Regions from separate parts of the Brevibacillus sp. M2.1A genome, predicted to be linked through region 1. Evidence: riboswitches for the same ligand, from Rfam matches in the RefSeq annotation. Region 1 holds a riboswitch; each other region holds the start of a gene.

Region 1 (4,865 bases):
AGAGAGGGGACCAAAACGATGAGTGACAAACAAAAATTTGAAGGCTTCAAGCAAAAGTTGATTGACGACAACGAGGCGCAATACGGAGAAGAAATTCGTGCAAAATATGGAAGTGACCGAATCGAAAAATCGAATCAGAAGGTCAAAGGCATGACAGAAGAACAATATGCCGCGCTGGAGAAATTGAACGCAGAGCTGCACGAGACGTTGGCGCAGGCTTTTTCGACAGGTGATCCTGCTCATGAATTAGCGCAAAAAGCAGCAGATCTTCACCGTCAATGGCTGAGTTTTTATTGGGACAGCTACAGTAAGGAAGCCCACGCAGGTGTGGCCCAGATGTATGTTGATGACCCGCGCTTCACGGCTTACTATGACAAGGAGCAGCCAGGTGTAGCCGAGTTTCTCCGCGATGCAGTGGCCATTTATACCAGCAAGTGAGGTGTCAAAAAAAGAAGCTGCGAGCAGGGCAGCTTCTTTTTGTTTTACGCTTTGTTATCCCCACCTGCTGCGGGGAAAAGCTTTTGTCCCAAGGGTGTTGGCAAGCCATCCATGCTTACTACGTTGTATTCCTTTTGATAATCAAGCAGCTCCTGCTCGTCTTTAGCCAAAGTCCATTTCTGAAGGGTTTCGCGTTCTTTTGAATAGGAATAGAAGGGGATAGCCCAGCCGCAAGAAGTCTTTACTTCCTGTATGTTTACGGTAATGATTTGACGAGCACCAGGCAGAAGCGGGAAGTCATTTACGAGCTCATCCCAGCGAGGTGTATCTGGGAGAATAACCGTTCCTTTGCCGAATAGGCGCATGATGAGAGGTGGGCCTTCAAATGCACAGAACATGATCGTAATCCTGCCATTTTCCTGTAGATGTGCACTGGTCTCGTTTCCACTTCCAGTCAGGTCCAAATAGGCGACCTCATTTGGGGATATTATGCGAAAAGAATCGTACCCTTTCGGTGAAAGATTCACGTGACCATCTGTGTCCATTGGAGCAGAGGCAACAAAGAACACCCGTTGCTTCTTGATAAACTTCTCATGCTCAGGTCGTAACTCGGAAAAAAGCTGACCCATTTTTGCACCCCTCCAAGTAATGGAATTTTTTTACTGCCCTTATATTACGATAAAAATATGAAGATTTTGTGTTGTTTTTCACCAGCGCCTCCCAAATAGGTGATAAAGTGTAAATATTCTCGCAACAAAATGATTTTTGAAAAGGAGGAGCATTTACATGCAATCATCACAGCCTATTTACTTAGGGGAGCGCATTCATTTGATAGACGGTTTCGATATGGGCTGGCCAGAGCGTACGGGGACTTATGTCATCGCTGAAGAAGAACTGACTTTGGTCGAAACAGGACCAAGCCCCTCAGTCCCATACATCAAGGCCGGTCTCGCCAAGCTCGGTTATACGCCGGAACAAGTAAAATACATCATTGTGACACATATTCATTTGGATCATGCAGGAGGAGTAGGACTGTTTTTGAAGGATTGTCCAAACGCAAAGGTCGTCGTCCACCCGAAAGGTGCACGTCATCTCGTAGATCCGAGCCGACTGATCGCAGGGGCGAGAGCGGTTTATCACGATGATTTTGATCGATTGTTCGATCCGATCGTGGCAGTTCCCGAGGAGAGGCTTTTGATTCGCGGCGACGGGGATACACTGAAGATCGGAGAAAATTGCGTGTTAGAGTTTCTGGATTCGCCGGGACATGCCAATCATCATTTCAGCATCTACGATCCCGTAAGCCGCGGCATGTTCACAGGGGATACGGCAGGTGTACTTTATCCACAGCTTCAAAAGGATGGCATACACCTCGTGCTGCCATCTACTTCGCCGAATCAGTTTGACCCAGATGCCATGTTAGCGTCTCTAAGCCGTTTTGAAGCGCGCAAGCTAAATCGCATTTACTTTGGTCATTTTGGGATGTCTGAGCAGGTAGATGATGTGTACCGTCAAATACGTGAGTGGCTCCCCGTGTTTGTGGAGGAAGGAGAGTCAGCGATTGCTGCTGGACAAACCTATGAAGAACTGTCTCGTACGCTGTTGGAACGAATCTCGGATCATCTACAGTCACAAGGCATCAGTGGTGACCACGACGTTTTCGAAGTACTCAAGCTCGATTTGCAAGTATGCTCCATGGGCATTCTGGATTATTTGCACAAACGAGAATAATAGCCTGTGAAAAGCTTTACATTTGCCTGAACCTTTTGTTCAGGCGTTTTTCATTTTTAGTTAGGCAAGAAAGTATTGGCTTACGTGTTTGTCATTCTTTTTTCATCCAAGGAATGCTATGATGTAGGATGAATCATGGACTGTGACAATTTCAAACGTAACAGCAAATAGGTGCCTCGTCTTTTAAAAAAAGATCGGGTGAAAAGGGAAGTCGGTGAAAATCCGACGCGGTCCCGCCACTGTAAATCGGCTCGTTCCTCAGCCGTAAGCCAGGAGACCTGCCTGTTTGTTTTCGTGCCTGTTGCCTTCGCGGAAAGGATCGGCCTATTTCAGGAAGCAGACCATCCTGTCTGTTTGCCCTGAGGTGCCGACCCTTTGATTTCCGAATGGAAGCAAGGGTCGCTTTTTTTATTGGAAGGTACAGTCAATCAGACATGACGAAAGGAAGTTCTACATATGAAACGTTCATTGCGATTCATGATCCCACTACTGGTAGCGGCGAGCCTCGCGGGTTGTGCGGGTAATGATAACAGCCAGCCAGCACCAGGTGGACAAACAGGTGCACCGCAGACAACACCGCAAGAGAGCGCGGCCGAGCAGCCTGCAAAACAAACAACGTATCCATTGACAGTCACGGATGCGACTGGAAAAGAAGTAACCTTTGCAAAAGCTCCTGAGCGAATCGTCTCAACATCACCTGCCGAGACAGAGATATTGTTCGCATTAGGCTTGGAAGATCGGATCGTAGCTGTCTCAGACTATGACGATTATCCAGAAGCGGCGAAGGCAAAGCCGAAAATTGGCGGCGTCGTCAAACCGAATGAAGAAGCCATTCTCGCTCAAACGCCGGATATGGTCGTTGGTGGGATTTCGATGGAGAAGCCAGTGGCTGACAAGCTAAAATCTCTCGGAATGCCCGTCTACATTACTCATCCGACAAAGATGGATGACATCCTTAACAATGTTTTAACAATGGGAGTTATCACGAATACACAGGAACAAGCCGAAAAAGTCGTCGCGCAAATGAAGAAAGACATCGCGTACGTTCAAGATGCAGTGAAAAATGTAAAACCGGAACAGAAGAAAAAGGTATACCTGGAATTCTCTCCAGGCTGGACAGTCGGAAAAGGCGAATTCATGGACGAACTCATCACACTGGCTGGAGCGACAAATATTGCTTCTGACACCCAGGGCTGGAATCCGATCAGTGAAGAAAAGATTTTGCAAAACGACCCAGACGTCATTTTGTATGCGAGCGGAATTACCGATGAAAAGACCGGCGTCAAGCTGGAGGATATGATCGCGAATCGCAATGGTTGGGATAAAATGAAGGCGATTCGTGAAAAACAAATCTTTGGCATGGACCAAAATATTTTGTCCCGTCCTGGTCCGCGCATTACACAAGGCTTGATCGAAGTAGCCAAGGCGATTTACCCTGACTTGGTGAAATAAAATGAAGAAACGATTGTTCATATGGGGAGGAGTCAGTTGTCTCGTCCTTCTGGCATCAATAGTCATCAGCATCTCGATGGGGGCGGCACAACTCCCGATCTCACAAGTATGGCTCATCCTGCTCCAGCAGATCCCGGGCTTCTCTGACTGGATTGCCGTAACGTGGCCAGAGTCATCTGAGCAAATTGTCATGAAGGTTCGTTTTCCACGCGTTGTATTGGCTGTCTTGATTGGGGCTTGCTTGTCGCTTGCGGGAGCGGGCTTTCAGGGAGTTTTGCGCAATCCGCTCGCCGATCCGTTTACGATGGGCGTGGCATCAGGTTCTGCTGTCGGAGCAGCCTTTTTGATCCTGTTTGGCTTGCAAATCAGCTTTTTGGGTGCATGGAGCACGCCTGTCGTCGCATTTCTTACAGGACTGCTCAGTCTATGGATCGTACTCGGACTCGCGAACACGCAAGGAAAGCTCCAAACAGAGACCCTGATTTTGTCTGGAGTTGTGGTGCAGGCTTTTCTCGGCTCGCTCGTTTCCTTTATGGTTTCGCTATCCGATCAGACGGTGAATGAGATCGTGTTCTGGCTGATGGGCAGCCTGTCATTTCGGGGCTGGGCCTTTACGTACGTCTTGATTCCGTACTTGGTCATAGGTGGAATGGTGCTGGTGAGCTATGCGCGTTCCTTGAACCTTTTTGCATTGGGCGAGCGGCAGGCTGCGCATCTTGGCGTCCATGTGGATCGAACAAAGATGGTGGTTCTGGTCGTCTCGACTCTTTTGACGGCAGCGGCGGTTTCTATCGCGGGAATTATCGGGTTCGTTGGCCTGGTGGTACCGCACCTCGTCCGTATGCTGGTTGGTCCTGACCACCGTATTTTGCTGCCGATGGCTGCGATCTGCGGTGGCATCTATGTGCTGTGGGCCGACACTCTCGCCAGAATGCTGCTAAGTCCCACAGAAATCCCGCTCGGTGTCGTGACAGCATTTCTGGGAGCACCGTTTTTCGCTTATTTATTGAAGCAAAATAAACGCTTTAGGAAGAGGTAACGTAAGCTTATGATCAATGTGCGCAGCTTGCAGAAATCGTATCAGGATACGCCAGTTTTGCACGGAATCGATTTTTGCGTGGACAAGGGAGAATTTTTTGGCATCATCGGGCCCAATGGAAGCGGTAAATCCACCTTGCTGAAAATGATTTCAGGAGTCATCAAGGCGGATGCCGGAGACATTTTGCTTCAGGAGAAAAAGCTTC
Region 2 (4,865 bases), 710 kb from region 1:
GTTATCCAAAATTGGCGGCGGGGTAGCCGTGAACCTGTCCAAGCTCCGCGGACGAGGAGAGCCGATCAAAGGCGTCGAGGGCGCGGCAAAAGGTGTCATGCCAGTCCTCAAGTTGTTGGAAGATGCATTTTCCTACGCGGATCAAATGGGCCAACGCAAAGGCTCAGGTGCAGCGTACTACAACATTTTCGGCTGGGATATCAACGAGTTTCTCGATTGCAAAAAGATCAATGCAGATGAAAAAGCGCGCATCAAAACGTTGTCCATCGGCCTGATCGTACCAAACGTTTTCTACAAGCTGGCTGAGGAAAACAAGCCACTGACTGTGTTTGCTCCGTACTCCGTGTACAAAGAATACGGCGTGCATCTGGATGATATGGACCTCGATGACATGTACGAGGAGCTCCTGGCAAACGATCGCATCAAGAAAAAGACCGTGATGAGCGCACGCGAGATGTTGACCAAAATCGCGATGATCCAAATGGAATCAGGCTATCCGTACATCATGAACAAAACGAATGCGAACAACAATCATGCCCTGAAAGATCTCGGCTCGGTGAAAATGTCCAACCTGTGCACGGAAATCTTCCAGCTGCAGGAGACTTCGACGATCACCAATTACGGCGAGATGGACATCATCCGTCGCGATATTAGCTGCAATCTGGCATCGCTCAATATTGTCAACGTGATGGAACGCAAAATGATCCGTGAATCTGTCCACGAAGGAATCGAAGCCATTACAGCCGTAAGTGACATGACGCGTGTAGAAAACGCTCCAGGCGTTCAAAAGGCTAACCGCGAGCTGCACTCAGTAGGTCTCGGTGCGATGAACCTGAACGGTTATCTGGCAAAGAACAAAATCGCTTACGAAAGTGAAGAAGCGAGAGATTTCGCCCGTACGTTTTTCATGATGATGAACTTCTACTCCTTGGAAAAAAGCATGGAAATTGCCAAGGAAACAGGCAAGACCTTCTTGGGCTTTGAACAATCGGAATATGCAAAGGGCACTTATTTTAACAAGTACGTGACGAATGACTACAGCCCACGGACGGAAAAAGCAAAGCTTCTCTTTGAAGGAATGCACATTCCGACGCCAGAGGATTGGGCGGAGCTACAGCAAAAGGTGCAAAAGCATGGCGTTTACCATGCGTATCGTTTGGCGATTGCACCGACACAGAGCATTTCCTACATTCAGAATGCGACTTCTAGCGTGATGCCAATCGTTGAGCATATCGAAACGAGAACGTATGCCAACTCTACGACGTATTACCCGATGCCGTACTTGTCGCAGGAAAACTATTTTTACTACAAATCGGCATATGTGATCGATCAATTCAAAGTAATTGATCTGATTGCCGAAATTCAAGAGCACATCGACCAAGGAATATCGACTGTGCTGCACGTGAACAGCAACATTTCAACCAGAGAACTGGCTCGCTATTACATTTACGCAGCGAAAAAAGGTCTGAAGTCACTCTACTATACGCGTACGAAGCATTTGACTGTAGAAGAGTGCATTAGCTGCGCGGTTTAGTGAACGCGATTCATAAAGGAAAAGCATCAAGCAAAAAGAGAAGAGGAACGCCATATGAAAGCAGTCAATTGGAACAGGCCGGACGACGATTTTACGATGACGTTTTGGAATCAAAACATCATGCAGTTCTGGACGGATGATGAGATTCCGCTATCAGATGACAAGATGGCCTGGATGGAGCTCAGTGCAACTGAACGGGACACGTATAAAAAAGTATTGGGCGGTCTCACCTTGCTGGATACGGTTCAAGGTGGAGTAGGGATGCCGAAAATCATGGAGCATGTCGATGGACTGCAAAGAAAAGCGGTTCTCGCCTTCATGGGCATGATGGAGCAAATCCATGCCAAATCGTACAGCAGTATTTTTACCACGCTGGCATCGACAGAAGAGATTGACGGTATTTTTTCGTGGGTAGAAAATAATCCACATCTGCAAAAGAAAGCGGCCCTCATCTCGAAACGCTATCAAGAAATTGAGAAACCGAAAGATTTGTATATGGCGATGGTAGCGTCCGTCTTCCTGGAAAGTTATCTGTTTTACAGCGGCTTCTTCTATCCGCTCTATTTGGCGGGTCAAGGAAAGATGACAAGCAGCGGGGAAATTATCGATTTGATTGTTCGCGACGAGAGCATCCATGGACTCTATGTCGGCGTTCTCGCGCAAGAAGTCTATCAAGGTCTGAGTGTGGTCGAGCAGACCGCAGCAAAAGAGGAGCTGTATGCCCTTTTGCATGAGCTGCAAGAAAATGAAGAGGCCTATACGACTTCGTTGTATACGGAAATCGGATTGGCTGACGAGGTTCATGCCTACGTGCGCTACAACGCGAACAAGGCATTGATGAATTTGGGGCTGGACCCGCTTTTCCCGGAGGAAGAAGTGAACCCAATCGTGCTGAACGGAATTCGTACGCAGACGAAGCAGCATGACTTCTTCTCGAAAAAAGGAAATGGTTATGTCCGCACGCTAAACGTAGAACCATTGACGGACGATGATTTTAGATTTTAGTATGACAAAAAATGGAATCTGTGTTACTGTATGAACAGTATGCTGCCCTGCTCGTTTAAGGGGGCACTTCACAGAACCATGACAATTTCATAAGAGTGGGAACAGGTTCTTTGGTTATCAAGCTCGACCAAGGATGAAAAGGGAAGTCGGTGAGAATCCGACACGGTCCCGCCACTGTATGTGGGGAGTCGGCACATTTATCAGCCACTGATCCAAACGGATTGGGAAGGCATGTGCAGATGATGATCCCAAAGTCAGGAGACCTGCCTGTTTCGACGACACTGCTTAACCTACGGGAGATAGGGAGGTGTTAGGATGCTGTGATCTCAGTGCTTATTTGGCATTTCTAACGTTCTTTTTGATCGTTGGAGATGCCTTTTTTATTGGGCGGATTCAAGTCAGGATCGAATGAAGAATGGAGAGGAAGCTCATGAAAAGCAGCAATTTGGGATATCCACGGATCGGGAAGAACCGCGAGTGGAAAAAGGCATTGGAAGCATTTTGGGCTGGCACCCTCGATGAGGCAAGCCTGGTTCAGCAAATGGAGCAAATCCGTCACCAAAACCTGTTGGTTCAGCAGGAAAAAGGGGTCGAGCTGATCCCTGTAGGTGACTTTACGTACTACGATCACATGCTGGATATGGCTGTGATGTTTGGATTGGTCCCCAAGCGCTATGAATACGAGGGCGGCCCGGTTTCATTAGCGACATACTTCGCCATGGCTCGCGGTTCGAAAGAAGCTGTCGCCAGCGAAATGACGAAATGGTTTAACACGAACTACCATTATATCGTCCCGGAATTCGGGGAACGACAACCAACCATAACCGAGAACAAGCCTCTCCAGGCATATTTGGAGGCCAAAGAAAAGTATGGCATCATCGGAAAGCCCGTCATTGTAGGCCCGTATACGTTTGTCAAATTGTCCAAAGGATATGAGAAAAACGAATTGGAGATCGTCGTGGATCAACTCGTACCGCTCTACATAGACGTTCTCCAGGAGTTGGAGCTGCACGGTGTGGAATGGGTGCAAATCGATGAGCCTGCATTTGTACTGGATGTTTCGGAGCAAGAACGCGCCCTCATCAAGCGTATCTATGCGCAAATGGGTCAAGCTCTACCACATCTGCAGTGCATGCTGCAAACCTATTTTGAAGCAGTGGATTGGTATGAGGAGCTGGTTTCCTTACCGGTAAAGGGAATCGGTCTTGATTTTGTACACGGAGCGAAGCGAAATCTAACCAATCTGAAAAAACACGGGTTTCCAGCAGGCAAGATTCTCGCAGCGGGAATCATCGACGGTCGAAACATATGGCGTGCATCCATTGAGGAGAAATGGGAGCTGGTCAAAGAAATTTCCGAGATTGTTCCGCTCGAAAAGCTGTGGCTGCAGCCGTCCAGTAGTTTGTTGCATGTACCGGTGACGGTTGAGGCAGAGAGCGGTTTGCCAGAGGAAGTCATGCCTGCATTGGCGTTTTCTGACGAAAAACTGGGGGAAGTACAGCTTTTAGTCCAAGGATTCCGATACGGTAAGTATGTTATATCAAAAGAGATCGCCCAAAATGAAGCGGACTTGCTGAGGCTAGCATTATCCCCAGCGAGGAATCGGGGAGAAGTAAAGAATGCTTTACGTCAAATCGCTACTGCAAAACTTGAAAGAAGTGTTCCTTATCCCGAACGTCGACAGATTCAACAAAATACGTGGAAGTTGCCACTGCTGCCAACTACCACAATCGGAAGCTTCCCGCAGACGGCAGAGGTTCGCCAAGCCCGACAACAGTTTAAAAAAGGGAGTTGGTCAGTGGAGCAATACGATGCTTTCATTCAGGCGCAAATCAAGGAATGGATCGAGATCCAAGAAGAGCTCGGACTGGATGTCCTGGTCCATGGTGAGTTCGAACGAACAGATATGGTTGAGTATTTTGGCGAAAAGCTCGATGGCTTTTTGTTCACGAAAAACGGCTGGGTGCAATCATATGGCTCCCGCTGCGTCAAGCCTCCTATTATTTACGGAGATGTAGAGTTTGTGGCACCAATGACGGTCAAGGAAAGTGTGTATGCAAAATCATTGACCGACAAACCAATGAAGGGCATGTTAACGGGCCCAGCAACCATTTTGAACTGGTCGTTTGCTCGGGTAGATGTCTTCAGAGAAGAAGTGTGCGAACAAATTGCCTTGGCATTGCGAAAGGAAGTAGAAGCCTTGGAAGAAGCGGGGATTCTCATGATTCAAGTCGATGAACCAGCGCTGCGCGAAGGACTTCCGCTCAAAAAAGAAGAGCAAGCCGCTTATCTCGAATGGGCAGTCAGAGCGTTTCGTCTAGCGACC
Region 3 (4,865 bases), 1.9 Mb from region 1:
ACCTTGCTCGGTCTTTTGGCAGGATATTATGGCAGATGGATTGATACGATCATTTCGCGTCTCTTTGATATTATGCTTGCATTTCCAAGTATTCTTTTGGCAATCGCTGTCGTTGCCATCTTGGGGCCTTCTTTGCAAAACGCCTTGATTGCCATTGCGATTATTAACATTCCGACATTTGGACGGCTAGTACGTGCCCGTGTATTGAGTTTGAAGGAAGAAGAATTCGTCATGGCGGCACGGGCAATCGGAATGAAAAATTCCCGGATTATCATGCAGCATATTTTGCCGAACAGTCTCGCACCAATCATTGTGACCGGGACAATGGGGATCGCAACAGCGATTATCGAAGCAGCTGCACTTGGCTTTCTTGGACTGGGAGCACAAGCGCCAGAACCAGAATGGGGAAAAATGCTCGCTGATTCACGTCAGTACATTCAGAAAGCACCATGGACCGTTATTTTTCCGGGGCTCTCTATCATGCTGACCGTTCTCGGCTTTAACTTGATTGGGGACGGCCTGCGCGATGCACTTGACCCGCGGATGAAAAGCTAGTCCAATCGCAAAAAAGACAGAAGGGAATGTGATGCCGTCCTTCTGTCTTTTCTTGTTTATTCTTCTTCCATGAAGGTGCGGCACAACTGATTGAAAGCAGGAGCAGCTTTCGTGATGACTTGATGCTTTACGTTCGGGATCATTTCGAGTCTTGCTTTTGGCAATTTCATGCTAAGCGTCTGCGCATAATGGTGCATCCGTTGATCACGTTCGCCATAGGCAAGTAAAATCGGAAGCTGGATGTTGCTCAGGCGCTCTGTACATTGATATCGATGTCCGGCAGCGTAAAGGTATTTCACGCTAGTAGGATCTGTTTTGGAGGCGTGTGCCGTCCATTTTTCGCGCATTTCTGGGTTATCGACATGTGAGGAAGCAATGGAACGGGCAAGAAGAGGAACTCCGTGAAGCATCGACAACGCCTGGGCCATCCAAAATCGTCCATGTAAATACAGGTCATTCACTTCGGAAAATCCGCTCACGAGTATACCGCCTTGTGCATGATCAGGATAGCGAAGACAATATTCAAGGGCGATAGAGGCACCTTGGGAGTAGCCCAAAATAAAGGGACGCTCAATGCCGAGTGCCGGGATCAGCTTATGGAGCCGTTCTGCCAACTCCCCAATGGAAAAGGGCTTCTCCATCGGAGAACTGTCGCCATGTCCGGGTAAATCAGGGACAATGAGCTGATATGTATCTGCGAGTGTTTGCTGATAAACAAAATTGATAGAGCCGATACATGGCGCATGGATACACAATAACGGCTGGCCTTTTCCTGATATGTGAAAAGCAAACTGTTTGCCATCCTGATGGACGAGTATTTGTTCCATTTTCATTTTCACCCCACTTATAGGTTGTCCGATCCAAGGGAGATTTTTCAATTGAACTCTTCTTTTTTTGATGGGGAAGTGGTATTCTCGCAATAGAATAATTGGTGAAAGCAGGGTGAAGAAGTTGTTTCAAGAGCGCATTTCGAAGCTCCACACGTTTTTGACAGAGCAAGAGCTGAACGCGGTGTTGATTACCTCTCCCAAGCACGTCTACTATTTGACCGGATTTTTTACAGACCCGCATGAACGTTTTATGGGTCTTGTTATTCCTGCTGAGGGAAAGCCTTCCTTGATTGTACCTGCTCTTGATCGTGAAGCAGCGGCAGAAGCTTCGTTCGTTCAAGATATCCATACACATACGGATATCCAAAACCCGTATGAAATTCTCAAGCAAGTGTTGCCAGCGAACTTGGCGAAGCTCGGTATTGAGAAAAGTCATATGACTGTCGAGCGCTATGAAGCACTTGGACAAGTTGTTCTGGCGTCAAGCTATGTGGACGTGGAAGAGCCACTCCGTGAAATGCGTTTGATCAAATCCGTGGATGAAGTGGATCGTCTGAAATACGCTGTTCAGTTGGTCGAGGATTCCTTGCGGGAGACCCTGAAGAAAGTTCAGAAAGGCATGACCGAGACAGAAATCGTAGCTGAGCTGGAATTCCAGATGAAGCGCTTGGGCGCAGAAGGCCCATCCTTTACGTCCATGGTATTGGCAGGGGAGAAGTCGGCACTTCCACACGGAAAGCCAGGAACCCGCCAGGTGCAAGAAGGCGACTTGCTTTTGTTTGATATCGGAGTAGCTGCAAACGGATATGTATCCGATATTACTCGTACCTTTGCTGTAGGCGAGATCAGTGCCCAGCTGCAAGAGATTTACGAGACGGTATTGGCGGCCAACGAAGCGGCAATTGCTGAGATTCGTCCGGGTGTGACCTTTGCGCATTTGGATAAAACCGCTCGCGATGTCATCACTGCAAAAGGCTACGGTGAATACTTCATGCACCGTCTTGGGCACGGACTTGGGATGGATGTACATGAATATCCGTCTGTTCACAGCCAGAACCAAGAAGTGCTTCGACCAGGGATGGTTTTTACGATCGAGCCGGGCATCTATTTGCCAGGTGTAGGCGGCGTGCGGATTGAAGACGATGTATTGGTTACGGAAACGGGAGTTGAAATACTCACGCAGTTCCCGAAAAAACTGACTTCCATCAACTAATGAAGAAATCATAAAAATTGAATACGTATCGAATGGTGCTGGATGGCATATGCCGTCAGCTTAAAAGGGAAGTCCGGTGAGAAACCGGCGCGGTCCCGCCACTGTAACGAGGAGTGCCTAGCAAATAGCCACTGTTTTTTGGAAGACAAAAAATGGGAAGGTAGCTGGGTGTGTTGATCCGTAAGCCAGGAGACCTGCCATGCGATCCTATACAATCGACCCACGAGGATGGGGCAGATGTGGAAGCAGTCTATGAAAGGGCGCCTTTATGCCTGCTTATAGTTATATCTACGTTTGTCATGCACCTCCCGATTGAAATGGGGGGTGCTTTTTTGTGGAGGATTTGGTTCAAGCCATCATTTCCAAACAGAAAAGAGGATTACAGATGATGAAGGCAAACAAAACGCATACAGTAATAAAAGGACTAGCTTTCGGTATTATGACAGCTGCCATGCTTTTGGTTTCGGCATGCGGCTCCACTACGACAACACAGGCTCCAGCCAAAACAGAACAAACAGCTGCTCCAGCAGCAGAAGGCAAGCCAGTAACACTAACCAATAATGGTATCGAAATGACTTATCCAACAGCACCTGAGCGTGCAGTGACTTTGAACCAGCACGTCACCGAAATCATGCTGGCATTGGGCCTTGCTGATAAAATGGTCGGAACTGCTTACCTGGATGATGAAATCCTTCCTGAGTTAAAAGCAGATTACGACAAGATTCCGGTACTGTCTGACAAGTATCCTACGAAAGAAGTGCTGCTGGCAGCGAACCCAGACTTTGTATACGCCGGATGGAAAAGTGGATTCGGCGAAAAGGGCGTAGGATCGATGCAAGATTTGGAAAAGGTTGGCATCAAATCGTATCTGCAAGCGTCATCTAGCATGCCTGGCCCGACTATCGACGATGTGTTTGCGGACATTACGAACATTGGACGCATTTTCCGTGTGGAGGACAAAGCCAATGATTTGATCCATAAAATGAAGAGTGAAATGGATCAAACAATGAGTAAAATTGGCAAGATTGACGAGCCACTAAAAGTGTTCGTGTACGACAACGGGGAAGATAAACCATTCACAGCAGCCAACAACTACATGACATCCTTAATCAAGAATGCAGGCGGTAAGAATATTTTTGACGATATTCAAAAGGGTTGGGCAGAGGTAAGTTGGGAACAAGTAGTAAGTCGCAATCCAGACGTGATTATTATCGTAGATTACGGGGATAGAACCGTCGAGCAAAAACGCAATTTCCTTTTGAGTAAAAAAGAATTGGCGGATATCCCTGCGATTAAAAATCAACGACTAATGGTATTGCCTTTGTCCGCAGCTTCTGAAGGTGTTCGAGCACCGATTGCGCTGAAAATTTTGGCGGAAGGACTCTACCCGGATAAATTCAAATAGAGTACGCCCCTTTTAAGGGAGGGAATAGCACTGCAACAGATCAAGTTACCTTATATCATCATTACTTTACTGGTCGGACTTTTCCTCTCGATTACGTTCGCAGTTACCCTGGGATCAGTAGAGATTAAGCCGACTACGGTATGGAAAATCGCCTTATCAAAAATTCCGATGTTGACCCAATGGATCGAAGTGGATTGGTCCAAAGGTGAGCAAACGATTATTTGGGATATTCGCTTTCCTCGTGTACTCTTGGGGGCAATCGTCGGCGCAGGTCTGTCTGTCGTGGGAGTAGCGATTCAATCGTTGGTTCGCAACTCCCTGGCTGACCCGTATGTGTTAGGCGTATCTTCAGGTGCTTCGGTTGGCGCTACCTCGGTAATTATTTTTGGAGCATTCAGCATGTACGGGCAGTATGCGCTATCCTTTGGCGCTTTTACAGGCTCCCTTGTGTCCATCATTCTTATTTTTACGCTATCCCGTATTGGTGGACAAAACTCGACGGTACGCCTGCTCATGGCTGGAATTGCGATATCTGCGATCTTGTCGGCCATTACCAGTCTGCTTGTTTTTTCAGCGCCAAATGAGCATGGAATTGGGACGGTTCTGTTTTGGTTAAGTGGCAGTCTGGCTGGCGGGAAATGGGAATACCTGACGATCCCTACAATGATTGTCGTCATCTGTCTCATCGTCTTAATGGCCCAATACCGCTCGCTCAATGCGATGCTGATGGGCGAAGAGTCAGCGGGGACATTGGGGGTGAATACGGTACAATTCCGCAAGCTTCTCCTGGTGATCACGGCACTGCTCACGGGGGTGATCGTGTCCATCGCGGGATCAATCGGTTTTGTCGGATTAATGATGC
Region 4 (4,865 bases), 1.1 Mb from region 1:
TGTTCCTTGCCGGTGAATGGCATCGAGCTCCCGCAGCAAATTTTTGGTCTGATAGCGATCCAAATACGCAGTAGGCTCGTCCAATAGCAAAAGCTCTGGCTCCATGACCATGACCCCCGCGAGCGCCAGCCGCCGTTTTTGTCCCAGGCTCAAATGATGAATCGGAGCTTCTGCCAGCTCTCTCAACCCGAATGCATCCAGCACCTTTTCTACCTTTGCCCGGATTACTTCCACAGGCAGCTTCTGATTGCATAAACCGTAGGATATATCTTCTGCGACCGTGCTTGCGATCAACTGATGCTCGGGATCTTGAAAGACCAAGCCCACCTTTTGCGTCATCTCTTGCAATGCGGCTCGCTTGTAGACAAGCGGTTTTCCCTTCCACAGCACTTGTCCCTGCTGTGGCTCGATGATTCCGTTTCCATGCAAGAACAAAGTCGACTTCCCACAGCCATTCCGTCCCAAAAGAACACATTTCTTCCCCTCAGGAATCCATAAGGACAGCCCTGACAGGACAGGTCCTCGCCCTCCCGGATACGTGTACTGCAAATCGATGAACTCCAACAACCGTGATGTCATAACCGCCAACCTCCTGTCCACCACTCAAGCAGCACCAGCAGCATACAGCCTGCGATTGCCTCCCACTCATAGCGGCGTGAGCGGGCATGGGTATGAAACGAGAGCACCTGCATGCTCTCCCCAAAGCCCCTAGCCGCCATTCCTTTGTGCAAGGCTTCGTATTTGCGCATTGCTCTGACAAACAATTGCGCAACGAGAACCCCTGCATCCCGAAGCGTCGCTCGGAAGCCGCGATGACCTCCGCGCGAACGTTGGGCAATCCAGAGCTGATGAGAAATCGTTACCAACACAAAAATAAACCGATACATGATCATTAATAAGTCAGTTACAAGGACAGGCATACGTAGCCGGCGAAGCACCTGCAAAATATCAGCAAACGGCACGGTAAACAAAATGAAAGCAAAGCAGGATAAGCTCGCCATGGTACGCCAAAACAAGATCCAAGCTTTACTGAAGGACGACATCGGCACATAGAGCACATAAGAACCCAGCTCCCATGCTGCCGCGACCTGGACCTGCACTTCTCCTGCTCTCGCCCCTTCAACTAGTAGAGCAGGAAGCCCCGCAGCGAAAAACGAGAGCGACACGATCATAAAGGTAAAATAGATACGGACAGGAATCCGGGCATACACCACTACCCATACCGTCATCCACACAGCGACAGCCATCTGCATCCATACATGTCCTACCAGGACGAGCAGTAACAATGCGCTCGCCAGTAATAGCTTATGAGCAGGCGGCAGACGTTTCAGCCTGTTTTGATAAGAGAGAGAATCAAGCTGCAGACCGTTCATTTTTTCCGCTTATCCAACCGGCCTTTGTACAAGCCCACGGCGTAGCCAACCACTCCCGCTCCCAACGCCGCCTGCACCGCAAACAATAGACTCTCCGTCTCTCCCCCTGGCGGCTCTATCAGCGGCTGGAACCACGGTTCGTAGTTCGGGGCGATTTCCTTGATCGCTTCCTCTGCCACGCCATCTGCGCCGCCAAATTCCGAATCCTGAACCAGCAACAGCGGGACAATAGCCAGTACGATTACTCCAATGAGTAAAAGCCAGTTCCATCCTTTTTTCACAGCGATTCCTCCCGTTTGAGCAAACGAAGCTGTGTAAGCTCTTTTGCGTTGTAAGATAACAACCAGTTCCAAACAAGAACGGTCAACAGACCTTCACTGATGGCGAGCGGTACTTGCGTGAATGCAAAAATTCCTGCGAATTTGGCAAACGAGGCCAACACTCCGCCAGATTCAGCTGGAAATGCGAGTGCCAGTTGAAGCGAAGTCACTACATAGGTAGCGAGATCAGCCAAAGCCGCCGCCGCAAAAACCGCCAGTCGCTGGCTTCCTGCCACTTTCATGATCAACCGATAGATTCCGTATGCCACCATTGGTCCTACCACTGCCATAGATACAGCATTCGCCCCTAGCGTAGTCAAACCTCCATGCGCCAATAGCAGGGCTTGAAACAAGAGCACCATGCTCCCTAGCACAGACATCGCAAAAGGTCCAAACATAATGGCACCGAGGCCCGTTCCAGTCGGGTGAGAGCTGCTGCCTGTAACCGAAGGGATTTTCAGTGCAGATAAAACAAAGGCAAACGCTCCTGCAACGCCAATTAGGAGCTTCATTTCGGGATGTTCTTTTACAATTTTGTTAATCGAGCGAATCCCAAGAATAAAAAATGGCAAGAAGACAGCCCACCAAAATAAGGCCCAGGATAAAGGCAAATACCCTTCCATGATGTGCATCGCGTGTCCTGTCTCAGGTTCATTGAGCAAAAAATACAGGACGAAGCCCGCGATCATCAGACAAGTAGATACGAGACGAGATCGATTCATGTTCATTCCTCCTTCACTCACTTTCGTTCTTTCCTCCAAACAAAAAAATCCCATCCATCAATGGACGAGATGTGCACACAAAACAACAGACTGACTAGACAGCCTCATTGCCTCGTATTCACCGCTCCTTTCCGCGAAGGTTCTGTGGGTGTGGCTACTAGGTAGGTCTCCTGGCTTCCAGATCCATGCGCTCCTTGTCCTTCCCCATACGAAAATGAGTGGTTTCCTTCTCAAAGAGAGCTCCCTGGTTACAGTGGCGGGACCGCTCGGGACTTTCACCCGATTCCCTGTTACCCTTTATGCGTCACATAAAGGCACCTAACGCCGACTATATGCAATTGACTGACAATTCATGTTTGTCCCACATCATTATACCGGATCACTACATAAATCGGAAGAATATAAGCGAAAACGCATAAGTCGATGACCCTTACAAACGGAGCCATCGACCTATGCATACTTTGTTTTATCTATTCTTTTGCGTCTACGCCAATCACTTCACTAATATGTTTAAAGCCATCGCGTTGCATGAGCTTCAGCAGTTTTTTGTTGATTTGCTTGGCGATACCTGGGCCCTGATAAATCATCCCTGTATACACCTGAACGAGACTAGCTCCTGCCCGGATTTTCGCGTAGGCGTCTTCCCCGTTATAAATACCGCCGACACCAATAATTGGTACCTTATCTCCTACTTCTTGATAAATCTCCTTCACCCAAGCCGTGGAACGCTCTGTAAGAGGTCTTCCGCTCAAGCCGCCCGCTTCCTCGGCAAATCGATGTCCGGAAACCGCCTCGCGTGATAGTGTCGTATTGGTAGCAATAATTCCGGAAATGCCTTCTTCTACAGCAGCGTGAACCACATCGCGCATGTGCTCATCTGACATGTCTGGCGCTACTTTCAACAAAATCGGCTTTTTCTTGATGGAACGCGCTTCCATTTCGGTTGCCTTTTCCCTTACTGCACGCACCAAATGACGCAAGCTCTCTGTTTCCTGCAAGTCACGCAGATTCGGGGTATTCGGAGAGCTGATGTTAATGACGAAATAGTGACCGTATGCATAGAGCATGTCCATACATTTGCTATAGTCGACGGCCGCTTCTTCATTGGGCGTTACTTTGTTTTTCCCAATGTTAATCCCAATCGGAACATCTGAGTATGCGTAATCGACCAAATGCTGGGAAGCCAAATACGCACCGTGATTGTTGAAGCCCATTCGGTTAATGACAGCTTGATGTTCCGGCAATCGGAACAATCGGGGCTTCGGATTGCCTGGCTGCCCCTGCGGCGTCAATGTCCCGATTTCCACAAATCCAAAACCAAGGGCACCCAACGCATGGTAGACTTCTGCATTTTTATCAAAACCGGCTGCAAGTCCGACTGGATTCGGAAACGTCATTCCCCACAGCTTATTCTCCAACCGCTGGTCTTTTACCTGATAGATCATCTTCAGGATGCTTTTGCCTGGAGCAGAATCCTCCACCAGCCTTAAGGCACCAATTGTCTTTTCGTGAATCTCTTCCGCATCTTGCTGGAACAGATATTTTCTTATGAGCTGATACATCGGCTGCACTCCTTACTCCGTTTCTACCTTTTTACCTCATAGTAGAATACCATACTTTTTCGGGAGGATGTAACCTTTATACGTGATACATATTTCCAGCCAAGCAGGCAAATCCTAACAGCACCACCACGCACAGGGGGATAAGTCTTTCATGAAAGTGGACGGAAAAATCGGGATTGGTCAAGCCATTATGGTGATGATGCTGACGATCGGCATTACGAACCACGTAACCGTTATCCCCCTCTTATTGAGTAAAGCCGGAAGAGATGCTTGGTTGAGCGTGTTGATTGCCGGTATCCCTTTTTCCTTCTGGGCGTACTTGCTGTTTGTGGTTAATCGAAGTACGAAGCAACAGTCTTTGCATGAATGGCTTGCGCAACGCTCAGGAAAAATCGTCAGCCATCTGTTGCTCACCCCGATCATGGTCTGCCTGTACATGATGGCCCTAACCAACCTGATCGATACCCAGACATGGACGACCGTCAACTACTTGCCTCGAACACCCGAGTGGGTGACCGCATTAGCCTTAATGGGTTTATGCATACTCGCGTCAATCGGGGGAATAACGTCCGTAGGAATCACAGCAGGAATCTTGTTGCCTGTCGTGGTTTTGCTCGGATTTTTCATCGCTTTTGGCAATATTCCTAAAAAGGATTATAGTCTTTTGTTGCCGCTTTTCCAGCATGGGTATCGTCCTCTTCTTCACGGGATGCTCTATGTAGGCGGCGGTATTTCAGAGATGTTTCTGCTGCTATTGCTCCAACCTCACGTACGTAAGCCCTTGCGCCTCGTACACTTTTTGGTCATGCTCGGCATCACGCTTCTGCTGACACTCAGTCCGTTGACAGGGGCTATTGCGGAATTTGGACCTATAGAGTCTGCGCGCCA

The links. Region 1 has a riboswitch for cobalamin ahead of HP567_RS22230 (ABC transporter substrate-binding protein). Riboswitches for the same ligand answer to the same signal wherever they lie in the genome.
Region 2: another riboswitch for cobalamin. It lies ahead of metE (5-methyltetrahydropteroyltriglutamate--homocysteine S-methyltransferase); the one in region 1 lies ahead of HP567_RS22230 (ABC transporter substrate-binding protein).
Region 3: another riboswitch for cobalamin. It lies ahead of HP567_RS13640 (ABC transporter substrate-binding protein); the one in region 1 lies ahead of HP567_RS22230 (ABC transporter substrate-binding protein).
Region 4: another riboswitch for cobalamin. It lies ahead of HP567_RS27260 (energy-coupling factor ABC transporter permease); the one in region 1 lies ahead of HP567_RS22230 (ABC transporter substrate-binding protein).

What each region holds. Positions count from the first base shown of each region.
Region 1 covers NZ_JABSUY020000001.1:4,616,047-4,620,911, reverse strand. Annotated here, with positions in the region: gene HP567_RS22245 (MerR family transcriptional regulator) at 1-438, shown strand, start outside; gene HP567_RS22240 (pyridoxamine 5'-phosphate oxidase family protein) at 483-1,067, opposite strand; gene HP567_RS22235 (MBL fold metallo-hydrolase) at 1,225-2,169, shown strand; cobalamin riboswitch at 2,322-2,469, shown strand; gene HP567_RS22230 (ABC transporter substrate-binding protein) at 2,626-3,621, shown strand; gene HP567_RS22225 (FecCD family ABC transporter permease) at 3,623-4,660, shown strand; gene HP567_RS22220 (ABC transporter ATP-binding protein) at 4,670-4,865, shown strand, end outside.
Region 2 covers NZ_JABSUY020000001.1:3,910,765-3,915,629, reverse strand. Annotated here, with positions in the region: gene nrdE (class 1b ribonucleoside-diphosphate reductase subunit alpha) at 1-1,534, shown strand, start outside; gene nrdF (class 1b ribonucleoside-diphosphate reductase subunit beta) at 1,589-2,539, shown strand; cobalamin riboswitch at 2,626-2,824, shown strand; gene metE (5-methyltetrahydropteroyltriglutamate--homocysteine S-methyltransferase) at 2,970-4,865, shown strand, end outside.
Region 3 covers NZ_JABSUY020000001.1:2,758,031-2,762,895, forward strand. Annotated here, with positions in the region: gene HP567_RS13625 (ABC transporter permease) at 1-555, shown strand, start outside; gene HP567_RS13630 (alpha/beta fold hydrolase) at 612-1,382, opposite strand; gene HP567_RS13635 (M24 family metallopeptidase) at 1,507-2,598, shown strand; cobalamin riboswitch at 2,615-2,814, shown strand; gene HP567_RS13640 (ABC transporter substrate-binding protein) at 2,984-4,003, shown strand; gene HP567_RS13645 (FecCD family ABC transporter permease) at 4,073-4,865, shown strand, end outside.
Region 4 covers NZ_JABSUY020000001.1:5,711,054-5,715,918, forward strand. Annotated here, with positions in the region: gene HP567_RS27245 (energy-coupling factor ABC transporter ATP-binding protein) at 1-579, opposite strand, end outside; gene cbiQ (cobalt ECF transporter T component CbiQ) at 576-1,373, opposite strand; gene HP567_RS27255 (energy-coupling factor ABC transporter substrate-binding protein) at 1,370-1,654, opposite strand; gene HP567_RS27260 (energy-coupling factor ABC transporter permease) at 1,651-2,415, opposite strand; cobalamin riboswitch at 2,559-2,752, opposite strand; gene HP567_RS27265 (quinone-dependent dihydroorotate dehydrogenase) at 2,886-3,977, opposite strand; gene HP567_RS27270 (GerAB/ArcD/ProY family transporter) at 4,129-4,865, shown strand, end outside.